2 regions of the Rhodococcus sp. FW305-130 genome follow, and region 2 is predicted to be linked to the other one. Evidence: riboswitches for the same ligand, from Rfam matches in the RefSeq annotation. Region 2 holds a riboswitch; the other holds the start of a gene.
The links. Region 2 has a riboswitch for cobalamin ahead of cobN (cobaltochelatase subunit CobN). Riboswitches for the same ligand answer to the same signal wherever they lie in the genome.

Region 1 (7,813 bases), on a different contig from region 2:
CCGGCTGTGCTCGGGATCGATACCGAGTTCGCGCAGGCGCTGCCACGATTGGCGCACCACGTCCCTTGGGCGGGCCGGTGCGCGGTCTCCGGCCATCGTCGCGTCGTACACCGCGGCGAGGGTCCTCGCGTAGTCGCGAGGATCCTCGCCGGGCGGCATCGCAGGCTCTGGCAACCGCTTTTTCAGTGAAGACACCGCTTTCGGCGAAGACGCCGCTTTCAGTGAAGACACCTCGGTCAGCGGTAGACGAGACCGCCGTCGATGAGACCGGCCTGCCCGGTCATGTAGTCGGAATCGGGCCCAGCGAGGTAAGAGACGAAACCGGCTACGTCGTCGGGGGTTTCAGCTCGACCCAGCGCAATTCCGCCGACGAACTTCTCGTAGGTGGCGCCCTCTGGCGCACCGGTCAACTCGGCGAACCTCTTGTCGATCGTCACCCACATGTCGGTGCCCACGACGCCGGGGCAGTACGCGTTGACGGTGATTCCGTCGGACGCGTATTCCTTGGCCGCAGCCTGAGTGAGGGCCCTGACCGCGAATTTTGTTGCGCTGTAAACACCTAACATGGCGAACCCGTCATGACCGGCGATGGACGACGCGTTGATGATCTTTCCGCGCTGACCGAGCGCCTGGAACTTTGCCGCTGCGGCTTGAATTCCCCACAGGACACCGTCGACGTTGACGCTCCAGATCTTGGAGACCTCTTCCGGCGTCGCATCGGAGATCGGGCCGACGAGAGCGATTCCCGCGTTGTTGACGATGACGTCGAATCCGCTCAACTCACTGTGCGCGTGTTCGACTGCGGCGTGAACCTGCGCGCGATCGCTGACATCGGCGATAAACGTCGTCGCACGACGACCGATCTGTCTGATCTCGTCGGCAACCGCATCCAGCTTGGTCTGGTCGAGGTCGACCAACGCGATGTCGGCGCCGTCGTGGGCGAGGCGGAGAGCGATTCCGCGTCCGATTCCTTGGCCGGCGCCGGTGACCAGTACTACCTTGCCCGTGATGCTCATGCAGATCTCCTCGTAAGCAGTGAACCAGTCGGTTGTGAACCGGTGAGTGATTTGTATGTGACGGCGACCACAATGCGGAAGGGTTGCACCGTGTTGCAATTCCGGAAAATCGGACAGCAGTTGCAACCCTCGGCAACCCTCCCGGTACCCCGCGCGACGGTTCCATAGTTGCGCCACCACTTCGCGAATCATCTTGCGAGACAATCTGGGAGAGGGCACATGACCGCTACAGTCGACACACCCACGGAACCGGCCACGCCGAGCCGACAACCGTCACGCCGCTGGATCGGGTTCGGGATCGCGAACCTCGTGATCGTTCTCGTGCTGGCCGTGGCGAGTTGGTACCTTCTGGCCGATCCGACCACCAGTCCCTGGAGTTTCTATCCTCTGCCGTTCAACGCGGCGCTTTTCTGGGCAATCCTTTTTGTTGTGTTCATCGGCTTCAATTGCGAGTTCGCCGGCTTCGATCGACTCCCACAGCCGGCGAAAGGCTTGGCGATCATGGTCGCGACCGCGGTCTTCGCCGTCGTGGTGACGTGGCTCCTGGCAAACGGCTTGGGGAGTTTGTACCCGGATTTCGCGGCCGATCGTGAGGGCGGCCTCGGATATTTCGCGGGTGCGCTGTTCGTGCTCTTCGGCTTCGGGACCTGGGTGATGGTGGTCCTGAACTGGCAGCATTGGCCGTGGACTTCCCTCGGGATGAAGCAGCCGTTGGTGGGTTTGTGTGAGATCGCGTTTGTCGCCGTCCCGACGCTGGCGCTGTACTTCGTGTTCGGTCTGCCGTCCGTGTCGCTGTCCGCCACGGATCCGTTGATGACCGTCGACACCGCACTCGGATGGTTCTACTGCGTCGTGGTGGTCGTGATCCTGACTGGCCAGACGCTCGACAACTGGCCGTGGCGACTGTTCGGCGGCGGCGGTAAGACGGCGCTCGCAGCCACGATCGGTAACTTCGCCGTCGGAACCGGCTTGTACTTCGTGGCACTTCCGGTCGTGAAGGTGTTGGTGGGAAGCGATGCCGTTGCCGAGTTGGGTGGTGTGGTCCATCAGTTCCCGGCGCAGCTCGGTGTGTGCTGGGCCTTCTGGATGATCTTCTGGGCCAACGCCTTCGGTAACAAGCCCACGGGCTTTGCGGACGGGGTCAACCTGGCGATCCGCGCGCTGCTCACGTTTGCGCTCGCGGTGGTCACATTCTTGTTCTATTACCGCTTTGCGGCAGAGCACATTCTTCACGAGCCGGCAGTTGTCGACGGATTACACGGCAATGCACTGGGTTTCGTGGACTGGGCCGTGTTGTGGACGCTGTTCTACGTCGTGGGATTTCAGTCGCTGGGACTCGGCAAATTCAAGCCTACTGAGGGGTGAGTCGGTTGCCCGCACATCGGTGCGGGTAACCGGTATCGGGCGGCGGCACCGCGCCCGCTGATTGCAACAGACTGCAACGCTTGTGACCGGGGCCACTTATGGGATGTGCTGTGTCTCACATTCACAAACAAGGAGAAGTGATGACGCAAACCATCGATTCCGCAGTCACCCCCGAGGTGAAGTTGACGGCGGTGACACCTCAGGAACGCGTCGACGCCTGGCTGGCGGATTTCGAGTCGGCCCTCGCGGCTCGTGACATCGAGCGTGTGGCAGGCAAATTTGCACTCGACAGCTTCTGGCGCGACTTGGTGTCGTTCACCTGGAACATCAAGACCGTCGAAGGTCGCGAGCAGATTGCCGACATGCTCTCCGAGCGTCTCGACGACACCGATCCTTCGGGATTCCGGACCACCGAGACACCCGACGAAGCCGACGGCGTCACGTCGGCCTGGATCGAATTCGAGACTGCAACCGGTCGCGCGCACGGGCACCTTCGTTTGAAAGGAGATGAAGGTTGGACCCTGCTGACGTCGTTGCAGGAATTGAAGGGACACGAAGAAGGTAAGGGCACTCGCCGGCCTCGTGGAGCGAAGCACGGAGCAGACCCGAACCGCATCACGTGGGCCGAGCAGAAGGAGATCGAGGATCGCGAACTCGGTTACACCACACAGCCTTACGTCGTGATCGTCGGCGGCGGACAGGGAGGCATCGCCCTCGGTGCCCGGATGCGCCAACTCGGAGTTCCGGCCATCGTGATCGACAGCCACGAGCGGCCGGGCGACCAGTGGCGTGGACGCTACAAGTCCCTGTGCCTGCACGATCCGGTTTGGTACGACCACCTGCCATACATGCCGTTCCCCGACAACTGGCCGGTGTTCGCGCCCAAGGACAAGATCGGCGACTGGCTCGAGATGTACACCAAGGTCATGGAGGTTCCGTACTGGAGTTCCACGACCTGCACCTCTGCGTCGTTCGACGAGAAGACCCAGGAATGGACCGTCGAGGTCAACCGCAACGGCGAGAAGCTGACGTTGCGTCCCAAGCAGTTGGTGATGGCGACGGGTATGTCCGGCAAGGCCAACGTTCCGACGTTCCCCGGGCAGGACAAGTTCCTCGGCGATCAGCACCACTCGAGCAAGCACCCCGGCCCGGATCAGTACGTGGGCAAGAAGGTCGTCGTGATCGGGGCCAATAACTCCTCGCACGACATCTGCGGCGCACTGTGGGAGAACGGCATCGACGTCACGATGGTGCAGCGCAGCTCGACGCACATCGTGAAGTCGGATTCGCTGATGGATTTGGGCTTGGGCGATCTGTACTCGGAGCGAGCACTGGCCGCGGGCATGACGACACACAAGGCGGACCTCACGTTCGGTTCGCTGCCGTACCGGATCATGCACGAGTTCCAGATCCCGGTGTACGACGCAATCCGTGAGCGCGACAAGGATTTCTACGATCGCCTCGAGAAGGCGGGCTTCGAGCACGACTGGGGTGACGACGGTTCAGGTCTGTTCATGAAGTACCTACGACGCGGCTCGGGTTACTACATCGACGTCGGCGCGGCCGAACTGGTCGCGAACGGGGACATCAAGCTCGCGCACGGCAACATTCGTGAGCTGACCGAGAACAGCGTGATCCTCGAAGACGGTACGGAATTGCCTGCCGACGTGGTGGTCTACGCGACCGGCTACGGCTCGATGAACGGCTGGGTGGCGGATCTGATCGGCCAGGACACCGCCGACAAGGTCGGCAAGGTGTGGGGCCTGGGCTCGAATACCACCAAGGATCCGGGACCGTGGGAAGGCGAGCAGCGCAACATGTGGAAGCCGACGCAGCAGGAAGCGCTGTGGTTCCACGGAGGCAATCTGCACCAGTCGCGCCACTACTCGCTGTACTTGGCGTTGCAGTTGAAGGCGCGCTACGAGGGCATCCCGACGCCGGTGTACGGACTGCAGGAAGTGCATCATCTGAGCTGAAATAGAACTGCTGTGCGCCTTTATTAACCGCCCGCGGTTAATAAAGGCGCACAGCAGGATCAGCGAAGGGCGTACTTCTTTGCTACTTCGGTGTTCTTGGTCGCGCGCTCGGTGAGGAAGGCGAATGCCAACCCGAGTACGAGCCAGAGCGTCGCCTGCGTAGCGAGCGAGGAAAGTCGGAACTCCCACAGCAGAGTTGCCGGGAAGTCCTCGCCCACCTCGTTGATGCCGGGAAGCGAGACGTAACCGATCGTGGCGATCACCAGGAACGCAGCCACCGGAGCAGCGATGCGCACGCTGAGGAACTCGTGCCCGGAAACTGCCTTTGCCGCCGCTGCTGCCGCGGTGACGGACAGTAGCCCGAGAATCACGGCGGCCAGCCACAGCAGTGTGCGCTGGTTGATGGTGTCGGGATCTCCGACGGCCGGCGGATTGGCCGGGTACTTGAAGAAGGGCACGGCCTCGATGGCCAGCCAACCACCGACGGCGATGGTGATCGCCAACAACGGCCCGGACATTCCGGTGAGTCGTCGAGCGTAATTGGCAACGACCGAGAAGATCGCCCCGAGTGCCAGTCCGGCCAGCGCTGTGGCCAGGAACAGCCCGGCGCGCTGCCCGTCGCGGCTCACCAGTGGTTCTTCTTCGTCACCGTGCGAATGCCCAGCGGCTTCGCCGGCAACCTCACCGGTGGCGCTGTTGGCTTCTTCGATCGCAATGGCGGCATTGACGTGCGGTTCACCCAGCACGAATGCAACTCCGCCGGCAAGGATGCCTGCGATCAAACCAGCCAACAAACCACGAATGAGAAGCTTCGTGAAATTGTCGACTAGTGGCACGGCAGGCCCATCAAGTGTCGACCGTCGTGCATCAATTCATGCATGTACATGCCGGTGCGAGAGATAGCGCCCTGGTCGAATCCGACCAGGTAGAGAGCGAGCATCGCGAACAGAACTACTGCAGCGGCGAGGAAAGCAAGACGAGTCGAATCGATCGACGTATCGGGAGAATAGGCGAGAGCCATCGAAGCCTCCTGGGATTTTCGCGTCCCCTAGGTCCATGCGATGGCCGAAGTGTCTGGCTGTCGAAATAGTCGTGCCGAAAAAGGCACTTCACCTCGAATTACAGTGGCGCGACCGCTCCGGGCTTTCACCGGATTCCTGTCGGACCATCGCGTTTACATGCGAACTTTTGCACTACTGCCCGCACCGTGTCAACGCGTAAGCCGAGATGACCGTCGATTGTGCCCGCCAAGGCGGGCACAATCGTTCTAGATCAGCTCTTTGCGGCGACGTCCAGAACAACTTCGAACTCGAGCAACGACGCACCCGAAGCGACGGGCTTCGCACGCTCGCCGGAATGGGCTTCGCGGGCAGGGCCGTCACGCCAATCGGCGAACGCCTGCTCGGACTCCCACTGCGTCACCACGAAGTAGCGGCTCTCACCTGCGGTGGGGCGGAGGAGTTGGAATCCGAGAAAGCCCGGGGAGTTCTCGACTGCATGAGCGCGTGCTGCGAAGCGCTTCTCCAGTTCGGGGCCGGCGCCCTCGGGGACCTCGATTGCATTGATCTTCACGACTGCCATGCAAGCGACATTACCCGCGCACCTTCACCGCGTACCGTGACACTCGTGTTGCATGACGAAGGTGGAACAGGACAACCGATTCTGTTGTTGCACGGCCTCATGGGCAGCTCGAGGACGTGGCGACGCCAGGTGCCCTGGATCCGCGAGTTCGGCCACGTCTACACGTTCGACGCCGCCGGTCACGGCCGGCCCGCGCCGTCAGAGCTGACCACCGAGGCATTCGTCGACGACCTGGCATCTGCCGTTGCGTCCATCGAGGAGCCGATGATCGTGATCGGCCATTCGATGGGGGCTCTGCACGCGTGGTGCTTCGCCGCATCGCATCCCGAAAAGGTTTGTGCACTGGTCCTCGAAGACATGGCTCCGGATTTTCGCGGACGCACCGCCGCGGATTGGGCTCAGATGATCTCGGCGTGGCCGCAGCCGTTTGCTTCCGAGGACGCGATGAAGGAATTCTTCGGGCCCGTCGCCGGCCAGTACTTTCTCGACTCTTTCGACCGCCGCGACGACGGGTGGTACCTGCACGGCGAGGTGTCGACCTTCCGCGACATCTCGGAGGAGTGGGGCACGAGGCATTTCTGGGATCAGTGGAAGGCGATCGACGTGCCGACCTTGCTGATCGAGGGAGAGTTCACCATCACCCCCGAGGGACAGATGCGAGAGATGGCCGAGAGGCCGGGAACTCGGTACGTACGTATTGCCGACGCAGGCCACCTGGTTCACGACGATCAACCGCAGCGCTATCGCGAAGTGGTGACGGAATTCCTTCAGACGGTGAGCTGACTGCGGATCGACGCGCCCACCTGCTCCAGTTCGACGGCTCGCCTGGCCAGGAGTCCGGCAGCGAACTTCGCCTTGTCGCCGCGATGGCGGGGGACGACGTGGAGGTGCGAGTGGAACACGGTTTGGCCCGCGGCACGCCCGTCGTTGACGAGAAAGTTGACTCCGTCAGCGGCGATGTCGCAGCGGCGTAGAGCTCCGGCGATGAGCGTGCCGACGCGGAACATCTCTGCGCCCTCGTGGCTTTCGAGAGCATCGAGGTTTTCTGCATGACGCTTGGGGACCACCAGGGTGTGTCCGCGACTCACCGGTCGGGCGTCGAGAAATGCAAGAGTCGTCTCGCTCTCGTGGACGAGAATCGCCGGCTCGGTCAGCGCGACGATCTTGCAGAAGACACAGGTATCGGTGCTCATGCCTACAGAATGTAGTCCGAATCAGATCCGACACGGGACTACAGCAGGCGCAGCTGACGTGCCTTCGTGATCGCTTCGTTTCGATTGTGTACGTCGAGCTTCTTGTAGAGAGTGCGCAGTTGAGTCTTGACGGTGTTGACGGACACGTAGAGTTTGTCGGCCATCGCGGCCGATCCCATGCCGAGCGCCAGGAGTGAGAGGACCTTCTGTTCGCGTTCGGTCAGCTCCACGATACGTACGGATCCCGGAAATGATTCCGCAGGAGCACTTTTCGAGAACTCGGCGAGTGCACGCGATTTTGTTACTGCCATCGATTCGAGTTTCTCGACGTCCGCCGATCCAATGGTCGCGAACGGACGCAGAAGTCCGGTTTGGTCCGCGATACTGCACGCTCTGGACCACTCTTGAGAGGCGAGGCGTGGCTCACCCAACTCGGAGTGTGCAACCGCTTGCACCAGAAGCGATTCCATCTGTGCCCGCGGATAGGATTCGCCAGACCAGTCGAACTGATGACACAGCGCCACAGCGGCCTCGTTCTGGCCGATTCGCTGACGTAAACGCGCCACCGACGCGAGCGTCCACGGGTTGGCTGCAGGATCGGCAATTTCCTTGGCCAGAGCCGTCGCCTTGTTTCCCTCGCCGAGTGCGAGCAGGAGATCGATTTCTGCGGATTGCAGCAGAG
Region 2 (7,813 bases):
GCGGGGACGTCCGCAGCTGCGGTCGCACCCGGCCCAGTGCTGGCGCCCGACGACGGGCAGTTCTGCCTGCTCGACGGCGGTGATTGCGTCGGTGCGCACATCGGCGAGCGACTTCTCGCATCCCGGGCTTCCGGTGCAGGCGGTGACGTCGAGCCACGGTGAGTTCTCGTCGAAGATCAACCCCATCGGCGCCAACACCCGGACTACCTGCTCGGCAGCCCATTCGTCGAGGTCGAAGATGTGCACCGATCGCCACGGCGTCACGACAACGGGCTTGTCGACGGCGGCCAGGAACTCGGCCAGCCGAGCGTCCAGCAGCCCGAATCGCAAGCCTCCGCCCAGGGCTACGGTCCCGTCGCGCTGCTCGAGCCAGCCGATGGTGGGCCGTGCATCCGGCGTGAGGTCCGCCGCACCGGTGGACTCGGCGCTCAGACCCAGCTGCTCGAGGGTGCGTTCGATACCGTCCGGAACCTCGGCCAGGCGCCAGTGCTTGTCGCGGACGTCGAGGAATGATCGAGCCGCCTCGAGGAGCAATTCGACGGCGTCGTCCGCCTGGACGAGATGAGTGGTGTGGTGACCGGCGAGCACCAGTGAATGCTCGGTGGCGCTGCGCGCATGGAGTCCGAAATCGCCCCGTAGCCCGGTGATGTCTCCGCGCCCGTCGTCGAGGGTGAACAGGGTTCGCCCTGGCAGATCCGCCAATGCGTGATCCGCTTGGATCGCCGAATCGAGACGGTGGACCAGTTCACGAATGTCGGCGACGCCCCCGATACGGCCGGACAGTGGGGACGCGAGGATGTTGCGCACTCGCTCGTGCGTCGCGGACGGCAGCAGACCGGCCGACGCGATTCGCGCTGCGAAGGCTTCGGGGTCCGAGACCGAGCGCAGTTGGACGTTGCCCCTCGAGGTGAGTTCCATCTGCCCGTTGCCGAGATCGCGCGCTGCGTCGGCGAGCGTCTGCAATTGGACCGGGGTGAGGAGTCCGCCGGGTAGGCGCACGCGTGCCAGTGCGCCGTCGGCGGCGTGGTGAACTTGCAGTGCACCCGGGCACGCGTCTGGCTGTGAACGGTCCGTGGGCATGGCTCCAGGGTACGACCTGTCATGAGTGCCTTCTGCGGACCGGTAGCATCACCACCACCAGTGACGGCAGTTGAGGAAACCGGTGAAAGTCCGGTGCGGTCGCGCCACTGTGAGTGTTGCTCGAGCGGGACGTGTTTCCGCTCGGAAACACGAGTCAGACCCTCAACCGCCGTCGATGACAGATCTGTGCCACGGGGCGCGAAACCCCAGGAAGGCTTCACCCGTGATTCTTCTGCTCTCCACGTCCGATACCGATCTGCTGAGCGCCCGCGCCAGCCAGGAAGCCGGCGACGGCGTCTCCTATCGCTGGGCCAACCCCTCACGCTTGCTGGTCTCGGAGGACTTGCCGCCCTTGCTCGACGGCGTCGACCTCGTGATCGTTCGTATCCTTGGCAGCCGTCGCAGCTGGGAAGACGGCTTGGAGATGGTCCTCGCCTCCGGACTCCCCGTAGTCGTTCTCGGCGGCGAGCACGCGCCGGATGCCGACCTCATGGAGTGCTCGACGGTCTCCGCCGGTGTTGCTGCCGAGGCGCACAACTACCTGGCTGAGGGTGGCACACAGAATCTGGCACAGCTGCACCACTTCCTCTCCGACACCGTCCTGCTCACCGGCCACGGTTTCGAGCCGCCGGCTCACCTGCCTTCCTGGGGCATCGCTGATTTCTCGCCCGATCTCGACTCGGCGAGCGGTCCGGTCATCGCAGTTCTGTACTACCGCGCCCAGCATTTGGCCGGAAACACCCGGTATATCCAGGCGTTGTGCGACGCGGTCGCCGAGGCCGGTGGCACCGCGCTCCCGATCTACTGCGCATCTCTGCGAACCGCAGAAGCCGAACTTCTGAGCACGCTCCGCCGCGCCGACGCCATGGTCGTGACAGTTCTTGCTGCCGGCGGCACCAAGCCCGCCACCGCGTCCGCTGGTGGGGACGACGAAGCCTGGGACGTCGCCGCACTCGCTGCACTCGACGTCCCGATCCTGCAGGGGCTGTGCCTGACCAGTAGCCGCGCCACCTGGGACGAGAACGACGACGGACTGTCGCCTCTCGACGTCGCGACGCAGGTCGCGGTGCCGGAGTTCGACGGTCGCATCATCACCGTCCCTTTCTCCTTCAAGGAAATCGACTCCGACGGGCTGTCCACGTACGTCCCCGATGTCGAGCGCGCTGCCCGTGTCGCCGGTATCGCCGTCCGTCACGGCAAGCTTCGTCACATTCCGACCACCCAGCGTCGCGTTGCTCTGATGCTCTCGGCGTACCCGACCAAGCACGCCCGTATCGGCAACGCCGTCGGCCTCGACACTCCGGCGAGCGCAATCGATCTGCTCACCGAAATGCGTTCTGCCGGTTACGACCTCGGTCCGGTCGACGGTCCTGACGCAGTTCCCGGCCTGGCGGCCAAGGACGGCGATGCGCTGATCCACGCCCTGATTGCGGCCGGCGGACAGGATCCCGACTGGCTTACCGCCGAGCAGCTAGAGGGCAATCCGATCCGCATCTCGGCAGCGAAGTACCGCGACTGGTTCGCCACCCTGCCCGAAGAGTTGCGCAGCGGAGTCGAGGAACACTGGGGCACAGCGCCCGGCGAGCTGTACGTCGATCGCTCGCAGGATCCGGACGGCGAAATCGTCATCGCGGCACTGCGATTCAACAACATCGTCCTCATGGTTCAGCCGCCGCGGGGATTCGGTGAAAAGCCTGTCGCGATCTACCACGACCCGGATCTGCCGCCGAGCCACCACTACCTCGCGGCCTACCGCTGGATCGCTGCCACCCCGGACAACGGCGGATTCGGCGCCGACGCCGTTGTGCACCTCGGCAAGCACGGCAACCTCGAATGGTTGCCGGGCAAGACGCTCGGCATGTCCAGCAACTGCGGCACCGACGCAGCGCTCGGCGACCTGCCGCTGATCTACCCGTTCCTGGTCAACGATCCGGGCGAGGGAACACAGGCCAAGCGTCGTGCTCACGCGACGCTCGTCGATCACCTGATCCCGCCGATGGCCCGTGCCGAAAGCTACGGCGACATCTCCCGCCTCGAGCAACTGCTCGACGAGCACTCCAACATTTCCGCACTCGATCCGTCCAAGCTCCCGGCTATTCGCCAGCAGATCTGGACACTGATGCGTGCCGCCAAGATGGACCACGACCTCGGCCTCGCCGAGCGGCCTGAAGAAGACGTGTTCGACGACATGCTCCTGCACGTCGACGGTTGGCTGTGCGAGATCAAGGACGTCCAGATCCGCGACGGTCTGCACATTCTCGGCCGTGCCCCCCAGGGCGACGCCGAAATCGAACTGGTCCTCGCCATGCTGCGAGCCCGTCAGATGTGGGGCGGCGAACAGAGCGTCCCCGGTTTGCGTGAAGCACTCGGGCTCAGCGAAGACGGCGACGAGTCGCGCAGCCGTGTCGACGACGTCGAGGAAAAGGCGCACGCACTGGTTCGCGGCATGTACGACGCCGATTGGAACCCCGCTGCGGCAGAACAACTCAGCGACGACGAGACCGTCGTGAAGATCCTGCAGTTCGCGGCCACCGAAGTGGTTCCGCGTCTGCGGCAGACCGACAATGAGATCAAGCAGGTCCTGCACGCGCTCGACGGCGGATTCATCGCCGCGGGCCCGAGCGGTTCGCCGCTGCGCGGCCTGATCAACGTTCTTCCCACTGGTCGTAACTTCTACTCCGTCGACCCCAAGGCAGTTCCTTCACGCCTGGCGTGGGAGACCGGTCAGGCGATGGCCGAGTCGCTCGCCGCTCGCTATCTCGCCGATCACGGCGAATACCCGCGCTCGGTGGGTCTGTCGGTGTGGGGAACCGCCGCCATGCGTACCTCCGGCGACGACATCGCCGAAGTGTTCGCGCTCCTCGGTGTTCGCCCCGTCTGGGACGAAGCAAGCCGACGCGTCGTCAACCTCGAAGTGATCGATCTCGAAGAACTCGGCCGCCCGCGCATCGACGTCACCGTCCGCATCTCCGGATTCTTCCGTGATGCGTTCCCACACGTGCTCGCACTGCTCGACGACGCCGTTCAGCTGGTCGCGGCACTGGACGAGACGGACGAGCAGAACTACGTGCGCGCCCACGCACAGGCCGACCTTGCCGAGCACGGCGACGCCAGGCGTGCGACCACCCGTATCTTCGGTTCGAAGCCCGGAACCTACGGCGCCGGACTGCTGCAACTCATCGACTCCAAGACCTGGCGCGGTGACGACGACCTCGCCGAGGTGTACACCAACTGGGGCGGCTTCGCGTACGGCCGTGGGCTCGACGGAATCCCGGCAGCCGACGACATGCGCAGTGCATACCGTCGAATCAACGTGGCAGCCAAGAACACCGACACACGTGAGCACGACATCGCCGATTCGGACGACTACTTCCAGTACCACGGCGGCATGGTTGCCACCGTGCGCGCGCTGACCGGAAAGTCGCCCGAGGCATATATCGGCGACAGCACTAGGCCGGAATCGGTTCGCACACGCACACTTTCGGAAGAGACCGCACGTGTCTTCCGGGCGCGCGTGGTCAATCCCCGCTGGCTCGACGCGATGCGCCGTCATGGGTACAAGGGTGCCTTCGAGATGGCAGCCACGGTCGACTACCTCTTCGGATACGACGCCACCACCAACGTGGTCGCGGACTGGATGTACGAAAAGCTCGCCGAGACCTACGTTCTGGACGAGCAGAACCAGAAGTTCATGACGCAATCCAATCCGTGGGCACTACACGGAATCGCCGAGCGGCTCCTCGAAGCCGCCGAGCGCAACATGTGGGAGCACCCCGAGCAGAAGACACTCGACGGCTTGCGTCAGGTGTACCTCGAAACCGAAGGCGAACTCGAGGGGGAGTAAACCTCGAGAATCATCAGCAGGTCCGGGCGCTGAAGTGTTTCAGCGTCCGGACTTGATGATCTGAGCGATGTTCCGCTCCGCCAGAGCAGTGATGGTCAGTGACGGATTGACGGTGCCGGTGCTGCCCGGAATGGCAGCGCCGTCCATCACGTACAGGCCGTCGTAGCCCTTGACTCGCCCGTAGCCGTCGGTTGCCTTGCCGAGAACCGCACCGCCGAGGGGATGCGCGGTGAACGAGGAATTGACGTCTTTCGCGAACGGCAAGGCGGACGGCAGCGTGGTGCCGGCGAAGGCCATCTTGTTCTGGACGGCGCGCAGGGCCTCGACGGTGGCGTCGTTGCCGTTCTTCGGCCAGTTCAGCACCACCTGATCGTTGCCCCCGTCGTAGGCGAAGTCGGCGCGCTGCGAATCGAGGGTCATACCCAAGGTTCCGAGCATGCCGATGTTGACGGGTAGGCCGGGGACGTACCAGTTTTCCAGGGAGAGGGGCATTCCCGACTCGTCGACGATGCGTGATGCCGACGGTGCGGCTTGCGCAGTGCCGTCACTGAAGCCGAACGAGCGCACCATCCCGGCGTCGCCGTTCGTTCCCCAGCCCTTACCGACGTGTTCGTTGAGGTTCGGCAGCGCGCCCGTCGCCTGGGCGCGTACCAGCAGTTCGGAGGTGCCGATCGAACCGGCGCCGAGGAACAGACGGTCACAGGTAAGAGTCTTCCGGGCCAGAACGCCACCCGTCGGATCCGTCGATTCGACGTCGACGACGTAGCGTCCATCACGTTCGCGACTGATCGCGAGCACCTGATGTCCGTAACAGACGGTGGCTCGTCCGGTGGCTTCGGCGGCGGGAATGTAATTCTGCGTGAGGTCGAACTTCGCGCCGTTGGAGTTACCCATGTTGCTGTCACCGACAGTGGCCGAGGCTCGGGTTCGGCCGTCGAGTTCTGAGCGCACCACGTCCCAGTTCCAGATCCCGTCGATCCGCTGCGGATCGAATCCGGCACGACGAGCGTCCTGATCCCAACGACGCGAGTGGCCGAAATTCGGGGTTTGGTAAATATCTTCGGGCAACGGGCTCAGACGCAGCATCTGGCGCACCTTGGGGTACCAGGTGGACGCCATCTCGTCGTAGTCGAGGGAGTTGCCGAAGACTGCGTCGAAGAATCGGCGCTCCGGCGCGATCATCACGCCGGTGAAGATGATGGAACCACCGCCGACTGCAGCGCCGCGCCAGACCGAGATGTGTTCGTAGTCGGTGGTATCGAGGACGCCGCTGAAGTAGTCGCACACCACCGGGAGTCCGGTGAGGTTGGTGAACGATGTGCGCCGGAAGACTCCGCGGCCGTCGGCCAGCATGTCGGAGGTGTGAATCTCCCGTTGCGGATCGTGCGGCCATCGGAGTCCGCGTTCGAGGATGGTGACCTGGGTGCCGCTCTGCGCCAACCGGAGAGCGGTCGCGCTGGCGCCGAAACCTGACCCGATGACGATGGCTTCGGAATGTTCCGGGGGAGTGGGCGAGGGTACGAACAACTCGGGGACGAGTGCGCGGTAGTGATCGGCACCCATCGGTAGCGCACGCAGAGGCGCGGGGGCGGCGTGGCTGATCGATGTCGACATGAGCGGTGTCGCGGCTGCAACTGCTGCCCCCACTCCGGCCGCTTTGAAAAAGTCACGACGCTGCATGTCACGACGCTGCATGTGTTTGTTCGACTCCCCAGTTCGATGATTTGCCTCAGAATAACTCGAGATGGAGTTTGGGGACGAAACGGCATGTTTAATGCGCACAGAAACCGGATAAAACGTGCATAAGTGGCATGTTTCAGCCGATTGCGGAAGGTCGCCGGATAGTCGCCGAGGCTCATCGGTGTCCAGTGAGAGGTTCCCGCCCCTATCCTCGAGGAGTGAACTCCGACTTCAAGCGCGTCTCCGAGGCCAAGTACGTCCTACTCACTACCTTCCGCAAGGACGGAACGCCGGTGGCGACGCCGCTCTGGGCCGCGCCGGACGGCGACAAGCTCCTGATGTGGACCGTCACCGATTCCTACAAGGTCAAGCGCATCAAGCGAAACCCCTCGGTCACAGTCGCCGCGTGTGACGCGCGGGGAAATCCGAAGGGTGAACCGGTTGCCGCCGTCGCCGAGATCCTCGACGCGCCGGGCACCGATCATGCTCGCGACGCGATCGCGCGTCGCTACGGAATCCTTGGCTGGATCACCATGAAAGGCAGTCTCCTGCGCCGCGGCAAGACCGGAACGATCGGACTTGCCATCACTGCAGCTTGACCGCGTCAGTTGCCGAGCAGATCGTCCAACGCTGAATCGAACCGCGGATAGGTGAAGGGGAAGCCGTTGTCCGTCAGCACTTTCGACACGGCGTGACGACCCGTCAGGCCCAAGGCAGCGTCGCTGCGCAGCAGGAACGCGCCGAATCTGACCATGACAGCGGGCGTCGGCGGCGCAGGTGGCCGGTGAAGGTGCTTGCGCAGCCCGGCCATCAGTTCTGAATTGCGGACGGGATCCGGGGCAGTCGCGATGACCACCCCCGAGGCAGCCGAATCGGGTTCGAGGGCCCAACGAACGATCGACAGCCAGTCGTCGATGTGAATCCAACTTGTCCATTGTCGACCTGAGGCAACGCGTCCGCCCAGACCGAGACGTACGAGCAACAGGAGTCGCTCGAGCGCCGGTGTGCCCTTCTCCAATACGACGCTGGTTCGCAGGATCACTACTCGTGACGTGTTTGCTCCCTCGACCGCTGCCTCCCAGTCCTTTGCGACGTCGGTCATCTGAGGTGGTCCGTCAGCGAGTGGGGAAGCCTCGTCGAGTCGGGTCTCTCCGGCGTCGCCGTAGATTGCGAGCGTGCTCGCCTGGATCCACACCGGAACAGGGTTCG

Region 1: another riboswitch for cobalamin. It lies ahead of AC3WQS_RS10685 (CbtB domain-containing protein); the one in region 2 lies ahead of cobN (cobaltochelatase subunit CobN).

Annotation. Positions count from the first base shown of each region.
Region 1 is NZ_JBYTAP010000003.1:137,703-145,515, forward strand. Features, by position in the region: gene AC3WQS_RS10660 (GAF domain-containing protein) at 1-159, opposite strand, end outside; gene AC3WQS_RS10665 (acetoin reductase) at 237-1,016, opposite strand; gene AC3WQS_RS10670 (hypothetical protein) at 1,236-2,381, shown strand; gene AC3WQS_RS10675 (flavin-containing monooxygenase) at 2,522-4,357, shown strand; gene AC3WQS_RS10680 (CbtA family protein) at 4,417-5,193, opposite strand; gene AC3WQS_RS10685 (CbtB domain-containing protein) at 5,184-5,378, opposite strand; cobalamin riboswitch at 5,404-5,542, opposite strand; gene mhuD (mycobilin-forming heme oxygenase MhuD) at 5,630-5,938, opposite strand; gene AC3WQS_RS10695 (alpha/beta fold hydrolase) at 5,984-6,721, shown strand; gene AC3WQS_RS10700 (HIT family protein) at 6,706-7,131, opposite strand; gene AC3WQS_RS10705 (helix-turn-helix transcriptional regulator) at 7,170-7,813, opposite strand, start outside.
Region 2 is NZ_JBYTAP010000006.1:374,959-382,771, reverse strand. Features, by position in the region: gene cobG (precorrin-3B synthase) at 1-1,080, opposite strand, end outside; cobalamin riboswitch at 1,132-1,264, shown strand; gene cobN (cobaltochelatase subunit CobN) at 1,304-4,924, shown strand; gene AC3WQS_RS20775 (GMC oxidoreductase) at 4,964-6,604, opposite strand; gene AC3WQS_RS20770 (PPOX class F420-dependent oxidoreductase) at 6,823-7,203, shown strand; gene AC3WQS_RS20765 (TIGR01777 family oxidoreductase) at 7,209-7,813, opposite strand, start outside.